4 regions of the Paenibacillus sp. FSL R7-277 genome follow, and region 1 is predicted to be linked to each of the others. Evidence: riboswitches for the same ligand, from Rfam matches in the RefSeq annotation. Region 1 holds a riboswitch; each other region holds the start of a gene.
What was found. Region 1 has a riboswitch for cyclic di-GMP ahead of C173_RS03530 (fibronectin type III domain-containing protein). Riboswitches for the same ligand answer to the same signal wherever they lie in the genome.
Positions count from the first base shown of each region.

Region 1 (4,935 bases):
TCACCCAGAGTCTGACTCCGCCTGACGTTTTAGCCGAAAATATATATTTATCTGTATAATTAGGTTGAATTTGACCTGTCCATCTTACGGAGAAACGCTGGTCCTCTATTCCTGGCACGCCCAGGAGAGGTTGCCCTGATAGAGAGATAGAATCATCTACCTTCACTGCCTTCTTGCCCGTAAAATCATTATTACTGTAATACTCAGCCTTAAGGCCCGACAGAACATACTTCAACAATGTACGTCCTGCTTGCTCATTCCCCGTGTGTATTACAGGTCTTTGATTCGAGATGACATTACCGCCTACTGCAAATAATCCGCCTGTATTGATATTCAAGTGATTATTTACACTGACGTTGTCCCGGACAAACAGGTCTCCTTGGGCTACATTTAGTTCTGCCCTTGAATTATTGGAAACCACTTCTCCTACAGACATTTCTTCGTCTACATTCATAGTTACCATAGTGTTGATGTTCATATTGCCTTGTACTACTATCCGTTTCGCGGATAGATCGAGAGAGCCATTGTTATAAACCAAAGAACCTGCAAACAATTCATTATCTACATGTACATTGGAGTTATTATTCAAATGCACAGTCCCCTGTACCCATAGGTTACCAAGATTCTCATCTGGTGCAGGGTTGATAACATTAACATCCAACTCAGTATTTGCATTTAATCCTCCACGGAGGATTAACGATCCGTACACCGTTATATTCAAATTCCGGTTCGTATTCATGCCATCTACGATTAAAATGACAGGCTGTTCTGCACTTCCAAACGTAACGCTTGATTCTAAATTCAGTTGTCCTACTGCAATAATGGCAGGCTTGTTGCTGCTGGAGCGGATAGAGCTTTGAATAGCTTCAATATCAGCATTTCTTAGTTCCACTGCATTTTTGCTAATATGCTGTATTTGTTGTTCAATAGATTCTATTTGTTCGCGGATATGCCGAGAGATTTCTCCTTGCAGGCCATTAACGTGAATAAAAGGCGGAGCGTTATGTATGTTAGTCATACTTCCAGATAGAAGTACTTTGTCTCCTGCAACCTTATTGGGTTCAAAAGGCAAACGGATTTGAGGCGGTATCAACGTGGGAGTGTATGTATTAACCAATGAGATATCTATGCTATTTAGAGCAGTCTCAATTCCAGGAGCATTGATTTGACTTAAAGTTAGTCTTCCATCTTCGACAGCAACCTTCTTCTTGATCGTTCTATGCTGCCCTGCTTCAAGAGTGAGTCCCTCCATAACTTTGATATTCTCAACAGTTAGGGAATTATTGCTGCTATAAACAGAGTCACCTACGGTTACTGAGACTTCATAAGTACCATTGTCTAGCGCTATTTCCCACTTTCCATCCGGATGGATTCGTGTCAGGCTGCTTATGCCGGAGTTGTCGTATGTATCTCTTGAGACTGTTGCATCGGTATGATCCATGTTCCAGCCGTAAGAGTATTGGTTTTTGACACTAAAAACGGCTCCGGAATCTGCAAGCTCTCCGTCCTGTACGGGAGTTTGTTCGGGCTGAAACCGGATTTTGAGCATACTGTACTGCGCGGAAATCTTCATCCCTGAGAATTCCACGAAAGGTGAGAGAAGTTGAGCCAGAATGATAAAACACAGTACCTTGCATATGAAGCTTTTGCTATTTGTCATAAAAGACCTCCGCTCAATTACAATTCCTTTAAAAAAGGGCGCAAAAAAACCACCGGAAAGAGCGGCCCGGCTGCCATTCACAGATGGGGATTTCCCGCCCTGTGGTAAGGCCCGTGGCTTTGCGTCCCTGACTTTCGTACAGGTTTGCCTTTTTAGTTCTAATGGTTACATTCATGCAAAATCATTTCGATTCACTTCAATTACAATCTGTACTTACCTTGGCAATAATACCCTATATTTGAATCATATAATATTGTTATTTCTGTGAACATTTGAACTGAGCAACCCCCGCACCACCACCCAACTCCCAATCGGCGCAACGCCCAATCCCAGCATGAGCAGAGTTAGAGTCCGCGGGGACTGGTCCAGGGACAGCACGGCGATGAAGATCAGCAGGCCGAGGAGGCGGCCGCTCATCAGGCTAAGCTCCCTGAGCACTACCAGCTCCACGCGTTTGCCGGCGCTCTCCTCGGACACTCCCATCAGGTCGAAGCTGGTGGACAGCATCGGCAGCATGTAGAGCGGCAGACAGAGTGAGGTCCCGATTCCCATGATTAGGAGGGTGGTAAAGTTCACCTTCCACAGCAGCGGAAGAAGGAAGGCGATGAGCAGCAGGCTGCCTGCCAGCATACCGCCGAGGCGGGCGCGGGGCTTGAACCATCTGCCGGCCGCATAATAACTGATCAGCGAGACGGCTGAAGTCAGCAGGGCGAACTGTCCCAGCTTGCTCTCCTCCTGTGCTGCAATGTAGACGAGCAGACCGATCAGGAAGGAGAATACGCCTTCCCGGATGCCCTGAAATACTAGCGCCGCCGCAACTGGCCGCCAAGGACTGCGCCTGCGGGTAAGCTCGCGCCAGGGCTCCAGCCAGAGATAGGCTTCGCCGCGCGGCCGCTTGCGCAGGCCGAAGCTAAGCACAGCAGCTACCCCATAGATACAAAGCGACAGTATGAATACCATACGGTAACCTTGTCCGCCTTGCCAGCGGGAGATCATCCAGCCGGAGACCCAGGGTCCGGCTATTCCCGTCAGGGAACCCAGCAGGCCCATCCACCCGTTATAGAAATCGCGGTTCTTGGCATCGGTAATCTCGAAGAAAACAATATTGAACGCCAGCCAGTACAGCCCGATGGATAGCCCTAGGACCCCGCCCAGCGGCCAAATGTAATGAATCGCGTCGCCCCGCAAACACAGCACCAGCAAATAAAAAAAGCCCGATACGGCAATTCCCAGCCGCAGGGCATTCATTTTGTTATGTTCTTTCACCCACTTGCCGCCCAGCCAAAAGCTGAGACCCACGGCAAGCTGCTGGGCCACGGTGAACCAGCCGATCATGGCGAAGTTCTGCCGGCTTTTCCACAGATATACGTTGAGGAACGTTCCTGCAAGCACTGTAGCCAGAAGGTATAGCCCACCTACAGCCAGCAGCAGCGCCGCCTGTCCCCGTTCTGAACCTCTCATGCTTAGCCCTCCCTGCTCGTCCTAAGACACATCATCTATTACTAACATGTCCAGACAGCAGGGAAAGCATGAATCCGATCTTTATTCGGCTGAGGTGCTGAGATTGCGGACAAGCTGGATGCGGTCTTCCTGCGCCAGGCTGTGCTGCACATGGAAGCAGGAAGGACAGACGTACAGATTCAGCGCAAAAGGAGGCTTCAGCACAGCTGCGCCGCCTAGCGCTTCCGGCGTTGCCGGAGTGAACCCGTCCACCTGCTGCGTACCGGAGTGAAGCATCAGCTCATGGCATTGCGGACATTCCGGAGCTTCCAGCTGGGCAGCCAGCAAGCCTGAGACCTTGTCCTCATAACGCTTCAGATCATAGTCGTCACCGAACTGACCCAGCGTACCCCATACAGGCACCACGCTATCCTTGTCGTCGTCATCCCACAAATTATCGTCGCTGATCTCTTCCACTCCGGAAGCTTCCTGCGTATCCGGCTCTTCATCCTCCAGATCCTCTGCACCTATCGTCACTGTGCGGTAGCCGCTAAGCTCGTTATTGCAATGAGGACAGGTATCCTCGGGGCCAAACTCCTCATCCCATACAATCTCGGTATGGCACCATGGGCAAACTGTTGTCTCCATCAGTATAATCTCCTTCGCTTACTCACATTCGGTTCAATTCACCGTTAAATATATAATGCCGGCCGCTATAAAAGCCAGGGCTGAAAAAAACAGAATCCGAATCAGCAGCTTCATCTCCCTGCCCCCTAATTCAGAATATGGCCGCGCCGATAACATAGGACAAGGATATGGAGAGCAGCATGGCTGTCAGTCCTACGGCCCGGTTATCTGCGGCAATCTCTTCATCAATTGAAAAGACCGGAGTAAAAAACTCGAACAGGAAGTAAGCCAGCAGCAGCAGCAAAAAGCCTACAACCGACCATTTCATCGTCTCATAGATGGATGCCCCCGCTTCAATGCTGAAGCGTAAGATGTTGCAGATTCCGAAGATTTTGCCTCCGGTTGCCATGGCTACGGCCACATTCCCCTTGCGGATCTCTTCCCAGCAGTTGTATTTCGTCACCATTTCGAAGAAGGACAGGAATACGACCAGCCCCAATATGGCGACAGTGAAGTAGCCTAGCAGCGCCCCCAGCGGATGTTCCAGCAAAAGATCAATATTATCCTGCACACTTTTCCCTCTTCCCTGCCGGACTATGGGCGCTACTCCAGTTCAGCTACCGTCACACCCGCGCCGCCTTCATTGTAGTTCCCGAGCCGATAGCTTTTGACATGCTTGTGCTTGCGGAGGTATTCCTGTATTCCTGTCCGCAGGACCCCCGTCCCCTTGCCGTGGATAATGGAGATCTGCCCCAGATTGCCGAGAAAAGCTTCGTCGATGAAGCGGTCGGTCTCCATAATGGCTTCCTCCAGGTTCGCACCGCGCAGATCAAGCTCATTACGGATATTCTCATCGCGTGTACGCTTGACCGTTGTGGCCCTGCGCAGAGCCGGCGGAGGAGCATCCGGGGCGGAGGCCAGGAATTCCAGATCACTCAGATTAACCTTCATCTTCATGATGCCGAACTGTACCACCGCTTCCTTGGTACCACTCAGCTCAACCACAAGGCCCTTCTGATTCACATTCGCTACCTTCACTTCATCCCCTGGCTGAATCTTGCGCGGCGCCTTGACCGCGCTGCGCGGCACAGCCTTCTTGCGTGGCGCAGGCTCTGCTTCATCCAGCCGGCGGCGCGCTTCAATCAGCTTATGCTCCTTGACGGATGCGCCTTCCTCCAGCGCCAGGCGGCGGAGGTCACTGATAATCT
Region 1 is NZ_ASPX01000008.1:130,133-135,067, forward strand. Features, by position in the region: gene C173_RS03530 (fibronectin type III domain-containing protein) at 1-1,660, opposite strand, end outside; cyclic di-GMP riboswitch class I at 1,718-1,819, opposite strand; gene C173_RS03535 (MFS transporter) at 1,904-3,121, opposite strand; gene C173_RS03540 (hypothetical protein) at 3,203-3,748, opposite strand; gene C173_RS03545 (DUF350 domain-containing protein) at 3,879-4,298, opposite strand; gene C173_RS03550 (endonuclease MutS2) at 4,331-4,935, opposite strand, start outside.

Region 2 (4,935 bases), on a different contig from region 1:
TCACGAATCTGCTTCTTACAAAACTCTCTTCCAGCATTAGCAGCCGGTTTAATGAATGAACCTGTGCGTTTCAAGCGGCTGATTTAGGTTTAAATTGTATTTATTAAGCTTGTACGGTTGAAGTGATCTCCAGATTCTCAAGTCCTGCTTTGCGGCCCAGGCGTGCCAGCTGCATTTTGAGGATCGGGTTATTTTCCAGGGTAAGACTCACTTTCTGGAAGCCGTCAGCCTTGAACATGATGAAGCAGCCTTCAAGCAGCGGTACAACATCAGGAGCGGTTACATTCAGCTTGCGGCAGTCGATCTCTAGTGCATATTCAGCAGGGCTGATCGGGTTAATAGTCTGCTGGTAAGCCTGTATAGATTTGAGCCCGTCCTCGTTAGAGAAGGTTCCCTCCAGCTCAATATTGATTACTTTCTTCGCAGTATCTGTCTTCAAAATAAATTGTCCCATGTTGATCTCTCCCTAAGTGTAATTTCCAATACCTCCAAAACGTTATTCCTGCGACTCTATTCGACAAAACCGCAATTCGATTTGGGATATTTTGCCTTCATTATAACCAGATCATACTGAAACGTGCAATCAAAAGTCGAAATTTGTAGATTTATGAAGATTTTTCTTTGATCTCCTCCAGGGTATCCAGCAGCACATTAAAGGCCGAAATCACCCGGGGGGCACCGACGCAAGGGGTCAGATGCAGCAGCACGCCCTTGATCTGCTCGACGGTCATGCCAACGCGGAGCGCCATTACATAATGAACCCCCAGCTGTTCATATTGTCCCATCGTAATCAGCGACGAGATCACCGCGATCTCCTTCCAGTCAGAGCCAATCGTGGTCCGCTGAAAAATATCGCCATAGGCATTGCCCATGATATATTCGGCTAATTCCGGAAAATGCTCTTTGATCGGAGCCAGGGCCTTGGCCCCATAATCTCCTGAGAGATCAGTGAAATGATCGAGTCCGCTGTTCATGTTCTTGTTCACGATATGTCCTCCTGATAGTAGGTTAGAAAAGGTGTGCGGATACGGCTTCCTTACGTAAGATCCAGCGTGCGGTGGGCCGTAGGAGGCATTTCATCACGGTCAGTCAGCAGCTCAATGACAGCTGCCTTGTTAAGTGCCACAGCTTCGCGGATTGCGGCAGCGAACTCCTCCTGCGTCTCGCAGCGGAAGCCGGCTGCACCCAGCGATTCGGCGAATTTCACGGCATCCATCGGAACCTCGAAGATCGTACCGTCAATCCGGCCGGTCGTTTTCTCCATACCCTTAAGCGCCATATCCAGCTGCTTATTGTTCACCACAATGAAAATCACCGGAATGTCCTTGCAAACGGCTGTGTTTATTTCAGTTCCGAGCATCATAAAACAGCCGTCACCGGTAATGCAGAAGACAGTCTCTCCGGGAGAAGCCGTCTTGGCACCGATCGCCATGCCAATTGAATTGCCCATGCAAGCAAAGTAGGCATCGAATATGAAGCTGCCGGGCCTGCGGACATTGAACCATTTCACAGCATTGAACCCGTGGCTGCCGTCATCTACAAACACGCTGCTGTTGTAAGGAATCAGGTCGCTCATTGTGCTCATTACCGAAGCCAGAGAGAGCCCCGCCAGCACGGGCAACTCGTCATTGTAAGCATTGGAGATTGTGATTTCATGCTTGGTGACCGTAGAGGGGTCCAGCTTCTGAAGATACAGTGCCAGGTTATCCCTTAAGTCCCCGCCGACAGCGATGGTGGATGAGGACAGTATTTTGCCGACAAAGGTTGGATCTACATCGAACTGGATCAGCTGCGGCGGATGATTCTCCGGCTTCAGGTTGCAGATGGTCATGTCGCTCAGGCGGGAGCCCAGAACAATGAACAGGTCGCTGTTGTTCAGCAATTCATCGCCGTGCGAGGAGCCGCCAACGCCGACAGGACCGTGGTAGAGCGGGTGATCATAAGCTATTGCACCTTTGCCGCCTGGAGAGGTGACTACAGGAATGTTGAAGGTCTCAGCCAGCTGAACCAGTTCCTGATGGGCACCTGAGCGGTTGACGCCTTTACCGGCAATGATCAGCGGCCTAGCGGATTGATTAATCGCCGAGATGACCCGGTCATAGTTCTGATAACTGACTAGTCCCTCGCGTTCCGGCAGAACAATCCGGCATTCCGCGAGCCGCTCTGTCTGCACATCAAACGGAATGCAGAGATGGACCGGACCTTTTTGGTCACCGAGGGCGATGGATAGGGCATGGTTGAAAATCGTGCTGAAGTGATCGCCGCGTTCAACGAGCTTGCTGAAGAGGGTGGCCGGCCGGAACATATCTGCCAAATCAGCCAGGTAGGAAGTGGAATCCTGACATTGGGGAATGCCCAGCTCCTTGATGGACTGATGTCCGGTGATGAAGAGGACGGGAAGATTATTGGCCTTGGCATGCGCTGCTGCGGTGAGCAGATTCGTTCCGCCCGGACCGGAGGTGCCGAAGGCTACCCCGAGACTGCCGGTCTTCAGAGCATAACCGCCGGCGGCGAAGCCGGAGCTGGATTCGTGCCGGCCGGGGATGAACTCTATACCGTAGTCAACCATTTTCAAAGCGATGGGGCAAATAGACTTGCCTATGATTCCAAAAGAATGAGTGACTCCCAGATCGTGTAATGCTTCCGCCATATAATCTGCAACTGTCTTCAGAACATCCACCCCGCAAGTTGTTATTTGTATACGTCAGCAATAGAAAACCTGTACTCACCATTGGAGCACAGGTCTGTTGCACGAATCACCATAATCAAACGCGAAACCTAAGGCGTTCACAGTTTTTCAGCAACCTGGCTGTCATGATCCCACTTCAGAAATGAGACTGTAGATCCATGGCTTTGCGTCATTCCCTTTCGGTGAATTTTGCCGGTATGCGGTTATAAATGAATTTGTGGAGAATTTTCCTTTACAATATATTCCTTGCTCCGCTTTTGTCAATAACCCCTGTGAGAAGAAACTCGGAATTTGACGAATATTCAGGAGTGGAAATGGCTAAATATTTGGATTTTCAAACTTTTGAAAATGGTTGTCCCTGGAAGACTAAAGTCTTAAAATGCAAATGGCCGTTTAGGTTGATTAATGTGGGAAGTGAGCACAAAGCCTCATTACATTCCTGATTTACTGCAAAACATTAAGAATTCACTAGATATACAGCATTACAAATTTCAGTGATAGGACTTAAGTAATAGTGATGTAAGATGTTAGCTTATAGACAAGCTATGACAATAGAACGACTATAGTAAAGAAGTGCAAAGCACGGTTTTTACCCTTATGCACAATTTCAACAATTTGTGAATATTACATAACAATCTTTGTTTTGCCCAAAAAAAGAGACACCTCCCGCAGAAAATTCCGCAGGCGTGTCTCTTTGTGCTGAGGTTAAAATTTGAAAATATGAATCGTTTTTTGCAGGTTGAAGACCGCGGAGGTCATCTTCTCTGTCTCCTCAGCTACGGATTGAAGAGCATGAATCTGTTCGTTCATCGCTGCGGATACCTCTTCCGTCCCTGCGGCGGTCTCCTGGGTGATGGCTGAGATATTCTCGATCGCCCCGGAGATCTTGAGCGCGCTCTCCAGCATAAGGTCACTCTCTGCGGAAAAGGAGGCAATCTGCTCGGTTATGTATTGGACACTATGCACAATTTGAGCAAAAATGTTGGCTGTCTCCGTAATCATCTCATTCTGCACTTGGACTACCTCTTCATTGATGGCGATGTTATCGATAGCCTGCTTGATATCCGCTTCGATGCTGCGTACCAGACCGAACACCTCTTTGGTTGAAGCGGTGGATTCCTCGGCCAGCTTGCGGACCTCCTGGGCAACAACGGCGAACCCGCGGCCATGCTCGCCTGCACGGGCAGCTTCAATAGAAGCATTGAGCGACAGCAGGTTGGTCTGTTCAGCAATTTCGGTAATCGTCTTGGTAATCATCGTAATGCCTCGTGCGTTATGCGATAGGGCTTCGATAGTATCCGCCACCTTCTGGGTAGCCTGGATGTTCTTGCGCATGCCTTCGGCTTGGGTATCCACCGATTGCCGTCCCTGTTCTACCAATTCCAGCGTATGTACAGACCTTTTATTCATTTCCTTGGTGGAATTCGTATAATTGGAGACTTTGATTTCGATATCCTTGATCGATTCGGTCATATCAGCGATATCCACCGAGATTTCGTTAGCACCGAGGGCCAGTTCATTGGAGGAGGAGGCCACCTGCGCCATGACAAACTTCAGGTTCTGATTCTTGTCTTCAATCCCGCGGCTGGCGTCCATAACCTGACGGGTAATCTGTGAGGCATCGGTGAGGATTTTTTTGAGCTTGTCAATCATGGTGTTGAAGGAGCGGCTGATGTCGCCCATGGAGCCATTCTCATCGGCACGGCTGGTGAAGTCGCCTTTGGCAATCGTGTGCGTCACATTGGAGATATCCTCAAATGAAGATGTAAGCGTTCTCTCAATGAAGCGCGCAAGCGGGTAAGTCAGCGCTGCCAGGACGGCGACAAGAATAATGCCGATGAGCAGCCTGTCCATGAGGATTAGTGTGATTAAGACAGGGACAGCGAATAAAGCGGCAACCAGGTAACATCCGGTGACGATTTTTTGTTTCAACGGCAGCTTGTTCATCCAGTCCATAATGTAAAGTCCCCCTATAAATAATAATGTGTATTGTAATATTATAGGGGATACTAGTGCATTTGGTCTATTATTAAAAATCGTATAATGCTGCCGCTTCACGCAGAGCCGCAGCAACCGTATCCGCAAGCTCAGGCGGTGCCGTCACCTTGATACCCTGACCCAGGGACAGGATGATCCGGCACGCAGACTCCGGCGTGTTGAACTCGGCCTCGGCCCTGATCCAGCCCGGGGCCTCAGCAGGCTCCTGGTGCAACAGGGCGACGTATCGCTCCTTCTGCAGCTCCTTC
Region 2 is NZ_ASPX01000065.1:58,619-63,553, reverse strand. Features, by position in the region: gene C173_RS18880 (hypothetical protein) at 104-454, opposite strand; gene C173_RS18875 (carboxymuconolactone decarboxylase family protein) at 606-986, opposite strand; gene C173_RS18870 (thiamine pyrophosphate-binding protein) at 1,037-2,650, opposite strand; cyclic di-GMP riboswitch class I at 2,797-2,893, opposite strand; gene C173_RS18865 (methyl-accepting chemotaxis protein) at 3,395-4,645, opposite strand; gene C173_RS18860 (helix-turn-helix transcriptional regulator) at 4,719-4,935, opposite strand, start outside.
Region 2: it holds a riboswitch for cyclic di-GMP, as region 1 does, so the genes downstream of both, C173_RS18870 (thiamine pyrophosphate-binding protein) here and C173_RS03530 (fibronectin type III domain-containing protein) in region 1, are expected to answer to the same signal.

Region 3 (4,935 bases), on a different contig from region 1:
TATTCCCGCATCCGTTGAAGCGGAGAGACTCTGCAGATTATGTTGTACCTGCTCTACTGTAGTTGCACCGACAATCACCGTGGAGACGGCGGGCCGGTTCATCAGCCAAGCCAGGGATAGAGCTGCAGGTGAGGTGCCCAGTCGCTCCGCAATGGCCTGAACCTGCTCCCCGAGCGAGATGCGCTCCGGGGTAAGGAAGCGGCGGAAGTTCGGATCGGTCTCTGCTCTGGAGCCGGCAGGGACCTTGCTGCTGCCAGTATATTTGCCGGTAAGAATGCCGCCCGCCAGAGGGAAGTACGGGATGATGCCCAGACCCTGATCCAGGCAGAGCGGAAGCAGCTCCGCTTCGGGCGTGCGGTCAGCCAGCGAATAGCTGCACTGGATAGAGATGTATTTCGCCCAGTTACGGGCTTCGCTGATTCCAAGCGCCTTCATCAACTCCCAGGCGGCATAATTGGAGGCTCCGATATAGCGCACCTTGCCTGCGGAGATCAGATCATCCAGCGTACGCAGCGTTTCCTCCAGCGGTGTGTAGGGATCGAAGGTGTGAATCTGATACAGATCCACATAGTCGGTCTTCAGCCGGCGCAGGCTGCCCTCCAGCTCCTGCATCAGATGATGGCGCGAAGAGCCGCTGCCGCCGGGTCCCTCATGCTTCGGCAATCCGGCTTTGGTCGCCAGCACTGCGTTATGGCGTTTGCCTTCAAGCGCAAGGCCGATGATCCGCTCCGATTCAGATCCGGCATAGATATTGGCGGTATCGATGAAATTGATGCCCTGATCCATAGCGGTGTGCAGAATGCGGACCGAGGTTTCCTGATCTGCCCGTTTGCCGAAGGAATTGGTTCCAAGACCCAGGGCGGACACCTGCAGGCCGCTATTGCCCAGACGGTTATATCGCACGCTCTCACTTCTCCTTATATAGTAGTAGTCTTAGCAGGAATCACGCACAAGCAGCTTGCCGCCGGACTCCAGGCGGCTGTCCTGTGACCGGGCGAGATTAATCACCGCATGCTCCTCCTGGAGCAGCTCAATCTCCTCACCCAGCTTAAGCAGCAGCCTGGAGAAGCGGCTTAGGACACTGTCCGTGATGTACCCGGTGAATTGTCCCGGATGGGCGAATACCTCAAGCATCTGCCAGAGCTGGTCCGTGCCGGAGCCGAACGCCCCGTTCATACGGCTTAGCGCAGCCTGAAGATCACGGATCAGGCTGCCCAAGTGGCTGTATTTATCCTCCAGCAGCAGCATGACTACCAGGCCGTAATTCACGGATTGCTGGCGGGATTCCACATTCTTGGCCAGCTGGCGCGCTGCCTCAAGCAGTCCGTCCGTCTCTGTCCGCAGCAGGCATGCGAGGCTGTGCAGACGATGCTGCATTACCCCGGCGTGTCCGGCGTACAGGCCGCTGCCGGTGACCTGGCCGCTAACGTAAATACTGCCGGTGGCTATAATTGTAGATTGGCGGATATCGCCATAGACGTACACATTCCCGAGGGCTTCAATTCGTACAGGTCCTTCCAGATCTCCCGGTACAATGATGTCACCTGCGAACATAACATCGCCCGCAGGATCTGTCATCTCTCTGGCCAGAAGACTGACCGGAGGGAAGTCACATATCCGGACGCTGCCGCTTCCTCCGCAGATACGGGGCCTGCCGGTGTGCCGGGCTACGATATTGCCACAGGGAAGGAGCTTGGCATGATTACCGGCAGCAAAGTAGATATCCTGCGGCGGGGGAGGGGGCAGGACCCTTCCGTCTGTGTCGAGGCCGGGAATGCCTTCTTCCGGCGGCAGCTTGCGGGCGAAGACTTCGCCTGCAAAGGCAAAGGGGGCTCCCGGGAAACGGAGATACTCCAAGGGTTCCGCAGGCTTCTGACCCCGGGCTCCCTGTCCCTGAAGCATCCGGTTCCCCTCCAGTGTATGCTCAGGCAGCAGGAATTCCAGCCGGGCTTCCTTGCCGGGCAGCGGGGCTCTGCCTTCAGCGATGCATACGGGGAGATATGTAGGGTTCGTAAGCTCCGCGTACAGGGCGGGAATGTTCAGGTTGCGCAGAATAAAACGGTTGTCCAGTGAGGCGATAATCTGTTCTATGGTGAGCGTGGACAGCAGCATCGCCGGATTGGGCTGGGCACGGACGACCGCTTCGAAGGCGGCGGGGCAGTTGACCAGATTCCAGGCGTACTTCTCTGCACGGTATAAAGTGAAGTGGACCTTGAGCTTGTCAGGCGATACGGTAATTTCATATTGCGGCTTCTCACAGATCTCCCAAGTGATATAATCCGCCCTGGTCACCTCGGTCGGCTCTGTAACGGTCTTCCAGTTGATCTTCAGGACAACAGGGTGGACCGCAGAAATGCGGGCGGGAGCACCTCCGGGGAGCGGGGGAGTAATGAATATCTGGTTGTCCTGCACGAGGATAATTCCATTCTTATCTCCAGTTGTCCCGTCAGAAGCTCGGCCCTCCACAGAGAATGAATCCAGGAGACCTTTACGTTCGAGCATCAGGGACTCTACGAATTCATATCGGCTTGGTTCGATATCCTGCTGCGGCATGGTTGTAACCTCACTTTTTCGTATGATCAATGGCAATTCGTACAGAAAAAGAACATCATCAAGCCTGGGAGGCTTTCCCTCCTGAATAGCTGGCTTAAGTGGTCTCTATTGGCAGCCTGGCAACCGTAAACGCAGATTCCGGCGTTCTTAGGCCCATAGCTTTGCGTCCTGCCCTTTCGGGAAGTTTGCCTTTAGAAATAGATCAATGATATACATCCTGTAGAGGTGGGAGTTATGGTCGACTGTAATCGACAAAAAGAGTCATAAATAGTTCTTACGCGTCATTAACTTCTGCAAACAAGCTTAATTCTAGTACTTAAAGAGCTATTTTTCAACTATATTATGCCTATTTATCAAAAAACTCGAAATATGCAGCTCTATTTCGACAAAAAAACTGGTTTCCCAGCGCTTACAGCTTATGGAAGAGGCAGGGGGAGGAAAGTATGAGCATTCAACTGTTGGGACACCCTGGGCTTGGTAAGAATCGGAGTGTTCTTTTTTGATAAGCGATTTTGCGAGTGTTAATGTTATGTATATGTTAACTGTGTAAATAAACACAAACATTCAGTGTATTATTTCGTAATAAAACCGAAGACATCGCAAATTCATTGTAATATAATCTAACTCATACCAAGGAAACGCGAATTAATGTTAACTAATATAACATTAATAGAGATAGCGACATCAGGAGAGGAGCATAAACCATGCAGATTGCAGCAACACCTTACATCTGGCCTTATGACGGGGCTGTGGACCCGGCGAAGACAGCGCTGATGATTATCGACATGCAGACGGATTTTTGCGGCAAGGGCGGTTACGTCGAGAGAATGGGTTATGACCTCTCATTAACAGCGAGGGCGATCCAGCCCATTCAGCGGCTGCTGGCCCGTATCCGGGACATCGAAGGCTTCACCGTGATCCATACCCGCGAGGGGCATAAGCCGGATCTGTCGGATCTGCCGGCGAACAAGCGGTGGCGCAGCCGCCAGATCGGGGCCGAGATCGGCTCCGAAGGACCGGCGGGACGAATCCTCGTGCGGGGGGAGCGCGGCTGGCAGATCATTGATGAGCTGGCGCCTGCCCACGGAGAGTACATTATAGACAAGCCGGGCAAAGGGAGCTTTTACGCAACAGACCTGGACCTGATCCTGAAGAATAAAGGAATTACCCATCTGATTCTGACCGGTATTACTACCGATGTCTGTGTACACACCACGATGCGGGAAGCCAATGACCGCGGGTACGAGTGTCTGATCCTTGCAGATTGTACAGGAGCGACGGATGAAGCGAATCACCTGGCGGCGCTGAGTATGGTTCAAATGCAGGGCGGAGTGTTCGGCAGTGTAAGTGATTCACAAGCGGTGCTGAAGGCGCTGGAGCAATACTAAATCATTCATAAACGGGGGAATAACCATGTGGAACAAGTCCAGAACAAAAGCGCTGATGCTGTTAACCTCGCTAATGCTGCTCCTGACCGCCTGCGGTAACAATACGGAAGCCGGGAAGGCTGAAGGCCAGGGAGCGGAAGGCTCGGGCGAGCTGAAAAAGGTGGTGCTCCGGCTGAAGTGGATTCACCAGGCGCAGTTTGCCGGCTTTTATACCGCAGTGGAAAAAGGCTTCTATAAAGAAGCGGGGCTGGATGTTGAGATCCGCCCGGGGGGCTCGGATTTCCCGGCTGTGCAGATGGTAGCTTCCGGCAGTGAGGAGTTCGGAGTTACCGGTGCCGACCAGATCGTCATCGCCAGAGAGAAAGGCGTCCCGGTCAAAGCGTTGTCCGCGATCTACCGCAAAACCCCGTTCGTCATGTTCACGCTCAAAGAGTCAGGGATCAAGACGATGGAGGATCTGGTCGGGCAAAAGGTGGGCATTAAGCTGGGCGGCAACGAAGAGCTGACCTTCCGGGCCATGGAGAAAAGCGCGGGTATCGACCCTTCGCAAATCGAAGAGATGCCGGTCAAATATGATCTGAGTCCGCTGTTAACCGGTCAGGTCAAGGCCTGGCCCGGATATGTCATTAATGAAGTGCTGGCTGTAGAGGAGCAGGGCAAGGAAGTGAATATTATCGACCCGAACGACTATGGCATCAATTTCTATGCTGATACCTTGTTCACTACGGAGTCTATCATCAAGAAGGACCCGGAGATGGTCGCAAGCTTCGTGCAGGCGTCTATGCAGGGCTGGGATTATGCAGTAAAGCATCCGGAGGAAGCGGCGGAATTCGGTCTGAAGTATGGCGAGAAGCTGGATCTGAAGCATGAGGTCAATATGATGAAGGCCAGCATTCCGCTGCTGGATCCGGAGAAGCTCCCGCTGGGCTCAATGGACGAGGCATCTTGGGAGACATTGCAGAAGAATCTGGTCGAGCTGGGATTTGTGAAAAAG
Region 3 is NZ_ASPX01000071.1:31,962-36,896, forward strand. Features, by position in the region: gene C173_RS21200 (aldo/keto reductase) at 1-903, opposite strand, end outside; gene C173_RS21205 (flagellar assembly protein A) at 934-2,583, opposite strand; cyclic di-GMP riboswitch class I at 2,661-2,753, opposite strand; gene biuH (biuret amidohydrolase) at 3,258-3,941, shown strand; gene C173_RS21215 (ABC transporter substrate-binding protein) at 3,967-4,935, shown strand, end outside.
Region 3: it holds a riboswitch for cyclic di-GMP, as region 1 does, so the genes downstream of both, C173_RS21205 (flagellar assembly protein A) here and C173_RS03530 (fibronectin type III domain-containing protein) in region 1, are expected to answer to the same signal.

Region 4 (4,935 bases), on a different contig from region 1:
AGTGCCCCTGATTTCCCGGATGCGGGCCAAATGGAGCAAATGAAGAGCACAAGTGCCCCTGAATCCCGGGAAAGTTGGCTAAACGAGCAAATGAAGAGCATAAGTGCACCTGATTTCTCGGATATGGGCCAAATGGAGGAAATGAGGAGCACTAGTGCCTAGTACTTAACTAACTAGCTTCTGCCGCCGCGAACTTGTGCGGCGAGCCCTTGGCACAAGAGTCTTGAATCCAGGTCTTGAATTCCGGTCTTTAATTCCATTGTCTTGGATTTTGTTGCCCTATACTCTTGTTCTCTCCAGCCGCTAGGTCAGCGGCGACGCCTTGGAACAAGCGGCACTTAAGAGTCTTTGAGCTTTTGAATCTTTCTCCGCTGGAACAGCTAGGCGGCAACCAGGGATTCACTGTCGTGAAGGCAGGCTGCCGGCAACCAGGATTTCAACTGCTGCTGCTGCAAGTATAGCGCGGCAGCCCGGCCCCCTTGCCGCTATAACAAGCGGCAATATCGGATCTTTAGCCGGGAGCTTCGCCTGCGGGCGAAGCGGATATAAAATCACAAGCCTGTTATGAAATGGAGCGGAGGGGAATTTTGGAGCTGTAGGAGCGTTAGCGTCCGCCTTTGTATTTGGATTTCTACCGCGAGAAGCGGTTTTAATCAAGAAATCCAAATACAACAGCGGCCGTAAGCCCAAAATTCCTTGCAGCGACCCTCATAACAGACAGGTTTTTACCACACAGACGCAACAAGAAATACCCAATAACAATACGATATGGAGGGTTCACTATGAAACTAGTACTTCTATCAGGCGGCTCCGGCAAGCGGCTCTGGCCGTTGTCCAATGATTCACGCTCCAAGCAATTTCTGAAGGTACTGGCAAGTCCGGCAGGTGAACCGGAATCAATGGTACAACGGGTATGGAGACAGCTGGAGGAGAACGGCATGGCCGGGTCCTCTTATCTGGCGACCGGACGCAGCCAGGTGGAGATGATCCAGAGCCAGCTCGGCAGCGGGGTGCCGATCATCGTGGAGCCGGAGCGGCGGGATACCTTCCCGGCTATTGCGCTGACGGCGGCCTACCTGTATTCCATCGCGGGGGTGTCCCCAAGCGAGACCGTGGCGATTCTGCCGGTGGACCCATACGTGGAATCCTCCTTTTTTGAAACGGTGCTGCAACTGGAGAACACCATGCTGGTGAGCGGGGCGAACCTGGCGCTGATGGGCGTAGTTCCCGAGCATGCTTCGGAGAAATACGGCTACATCATTCCAACGGGCGCAGATGCGGGAGCGAATGGTTACCTGCAAGTGAGCCACTTCCAGGAGAAGCCTGACCGTGTGCAGGCCGAGGAGCTAATCAGCCGGGGAGCGCTCTGGAACTGCGGAGTATTCGCCTTCCGTCTGGGCTACCTGCTGGATATCCTGCAGCGCAAAGGGCTGCCGCTGAATTACGAGGAGCTGCAGAAGCAGTATAAGCTGCTGTCCTCCATCAGCTTCGATTACGAAGTGGTAGAGAAAGAAGAGAACATCGTCGTGCAGCCGTACGCCGGATTCTGGAAGGACCTGGGTACCTGGAACACCCTGACCGAGGAAATGACCAGCAACCATGTCGGCAAAGGCTTCATCACCGCTGACTCCGAGGGCACCTGCCTCATTAACGAGCTGGATATTCCGATTACGGTCATCGGGGCGAAGGATCTGATTATCGCCGCCAGCCCGGACGGCATTCTGGTAACGCATAAGGCCGAGAGTCCGCGGATCAAGGAAGTGCTGAAGACTTTTGAACAAAGACCGATGTACGAGGAACGCCGCTGGGGACACTACAAGGTGATCGATTATGTGAAATATGATGAAGGCAACGAGGTGCTGACCAAGCGGATCTTCATTAACGAGGGCAAAAATATCAGCTATCAGCTGCATCACAAACGCAGTGAAATCTGGACCTTCGTCAGCGGGGAAGCCAGCATTGTCATCAATGAGAAGATGCATACGGTGAAGGCGGGAGATGTGGTGCGGATACCGGAAGGGACCAAGCATGCCATTCTTGCTCTTACCGATGTGGAGTTCATTGAGGTGCAGACGGGGTCTGAGCTGGTAGAGGAAGACAATATCCGTATTACTCTGGACTGGGAGGATATCGCTCTACATCAGTTCATTTCTTAGGTCTAACTTATCTATTTAACCAATTGTTACAATTTTAAATCAGGTATTGAGAACTATTTTTTAGACAAATTTTGTTTTTACTCTACATTAAATTTGCATATCGACGATACTTACGGTAAGAGGGATTGATCCTTCCAAAACGACAATGGCAAACCTAATCGAAAGATAGGGACGCAAAGCTATAGGGCCTTCGCAAGAGTGGCAGCCTGGCTACCGAAAGGAAGAGAATATTGTGAAAACTTACCGTAAGTCTCGTTTGCTCTGCGCTGTGCTGTCGCTGGCCGTGGTATTGTCTGCTGTACCCGTGGGACTGGGAATCGCCCCGTCCACTGTCAAGGCTGCTTCCTCTACAGGAGCGCCCGTGAACCCTAATGCCTCAGCCGAGGCGGTCAAGCTGCTGAACAATCTGTGTGATATCTCGGGAAATGGAATTATTACAGGGCAGCATGACTATTTCGAGAGTCCGGATGAGCTGAGCAACAAGCTGAAGGGAACAAGCGGACAATACGCCGCACTGCATGGTTATGAGCTTGGAGCAATCGGTGGACAGAGTGAGAGCGGAGTAGCTGCACAACGCAAAAATATTGTCTGGAGTGCGACGAACTGGTCCAGAGCGGGCGGCATTGTCGCCATGACCTTCCACCAGAATCTGCCGGGTACCAAGTACGAATGGTCCAATGTGCAAAAGTCAATCAGCCAGGCACAGTTCAACAAATACGTAACCCCCGGCACCACGGAGTATAACGCGCTGATCACCGATCTGGATAAAGTAGCCGTCTCGCTTAAAAGCCTGCGGGATGCCAAGGTTCCCATCCTGTGGAGACCGTACCATGAAATGAACGGCGGCTGGTTCTGGTGGGGGAAGAAAGATAATTTCTCAGCTCTGTGGAATATTATGTATGACCGTTTCGTAAACGTTCATCAATTAAATAATCTGATTTGGGTATGGAACCCGAATGCGCCGAATGCCAACTCTGATCCCTATGCACGGACTTATCCGGGTGCGGACAGAGTGGATGTGCTGGCAGCGGATATATATAATAACGACTACTCGAATAAATATCATGATGATCTGACCAGCCTGGCTGGCGGCAAACCGATCGGCATCGGCGAGAACGGTGAAATGCCGAATATCTCGAAGCTGAAGCTGACCCAGCAGAATTACGTGTTCATGATGAACTGGGGCAAGATGCTCTATGAGAATAACAGCACGGCAACGATCAAGAATTTCATGAACGACAGCTACACACTGACCCGTGACCAATATAAGGCCTGGTCTGCTCCGGCGGCGGCTCCTAAGCCAACAGCAACGCCGACGCCTACAGCAACACCAACGCCTACAGTAACACCAACGGCAACCGCAACGCCAACACCGACAGCAACGCCAACCGCAACATCGGCACCAACCGTTGCGCCGATTCCGAAGCCGGTCCCAACCTCCGGTGATACGGAGAGCAAGCCTGCCCAGAACGGGTTGCTTGGAGAATACTTCAAGAACATGACACTCTCGGGGACACCGGTTATGGTGCGTAACGATGAGGTCATCAGCTTCAATTGGCGTCAGGGTGCTCCTAATGCCGCACTTGGCACAGATTACTTCTCGATCCGTTGGACCGGCCAGATTAAGCCGGCTTACAGCGAGACCTATCAGTTCTATACTACATCGGATGACGGTATCCGCTTATGGGTGAACGGCACAGCAGTCATTGACAGCTGGGTCAAGCAGAGCGGAACTGCCCGCACAGGAAGCATAGCCTTGACTGCCGGGCAACTGTACGATATTAAGGTAGAGTATTATGAGAATGCAGGCGATGCGAATGTCCATCTGATGTGGCAGAGCCCCAGCCAGGTGAAGGGAACCGTACCTGCAAGTGCGCTTTTCTCCAGAGCAGGCAACACATCCATACCTGCTCCGGCTGCAACAGCAGTACCGACAACGGTACCAGCAGCGACAGTAGCGCCAGCACAGACAGCAACGCCGGCACCAGTAACGACACCAATGCCAACACCAGCACCAACACCAACACTGACGCCAGCACCGACACCAACGCCAACACCGGTGCCTACGCCGACAGCGGCTCCCGTTCCTTCTCCTACAGCAACACCGGTGGATCTGCCGGTAGAAGTTCCTGCTGCCAATGGACTGTACGCGGAATACTTCAATAACATGACGCTATCGGGCGAACCCGCTGTAGTGCGTACCGATGCTGTGCTTGATTTCAACTGGCGCCAAGGCTCGCCGGATGCCGCTCTCGGCATAGACTTCTTCTCTGTCCGCTGGAGCGGGAAGATGAAGCCGCTGTACACGGAGACTTATCAGATCTATACCCATTCCGATGACGGTATCCGCGTACGGGTGAACGGTGAGCTTGTGATTGACAGCTGGGTGAAGCAGAGCGGCACCGAACGCATGGGCAGCATCAGCCTGACCGCAGGCGAGCTGTATGATATTCAGGTAGAGTATTATGAGAATCAAGGGGATGCAAAAGCGCGGCTGATGTGGCAGAGTCCAAGCCAGGCCAAAGGAACCATTCCGGCAAGCGCGCTGTTTCTCCCTTCCGCTTCGTAAGCTCATAAGGTCCGCAGCTGTGTTCAACATTGGCGCTGTTACTGGTTAAGACGTTACAATTATAAATCCTGCAAGCCACTCTTAATGGCCCTGCTTACCAGCAGGGCTACTAAGCTATAGACGACCATCCGGGAAGCGTAACCGCTCCGGGGTCTGCCGAAGCGGTGTGGCTGGAGAAAGGAGATTACATTGAACACTAACCGTAAGTAC
Region 4 is NZ_ASPX01000010.1:177-5,111, forward strand. Features, by position in the region: gene C173_RS05420 (sugar phosphate nucleotidyltransferase) at 783-2,156, shown strand; cyclic di-GMP riboswitch class I at 2,294-2,374, shown strand; gene C173_RS05425 (PA14 domain-containing protein) at 2,389-4,725, shown strand.
Region 4: it holds a riboswitch for cyclic di-GMP, as region 1 does, so the genes downstream of both, C173_RS05425 (PA14 domain-containing protein) here and C173_RS03530 (fibronectin type III domain-containing protein) in region 1, are expected to answer to the same signal.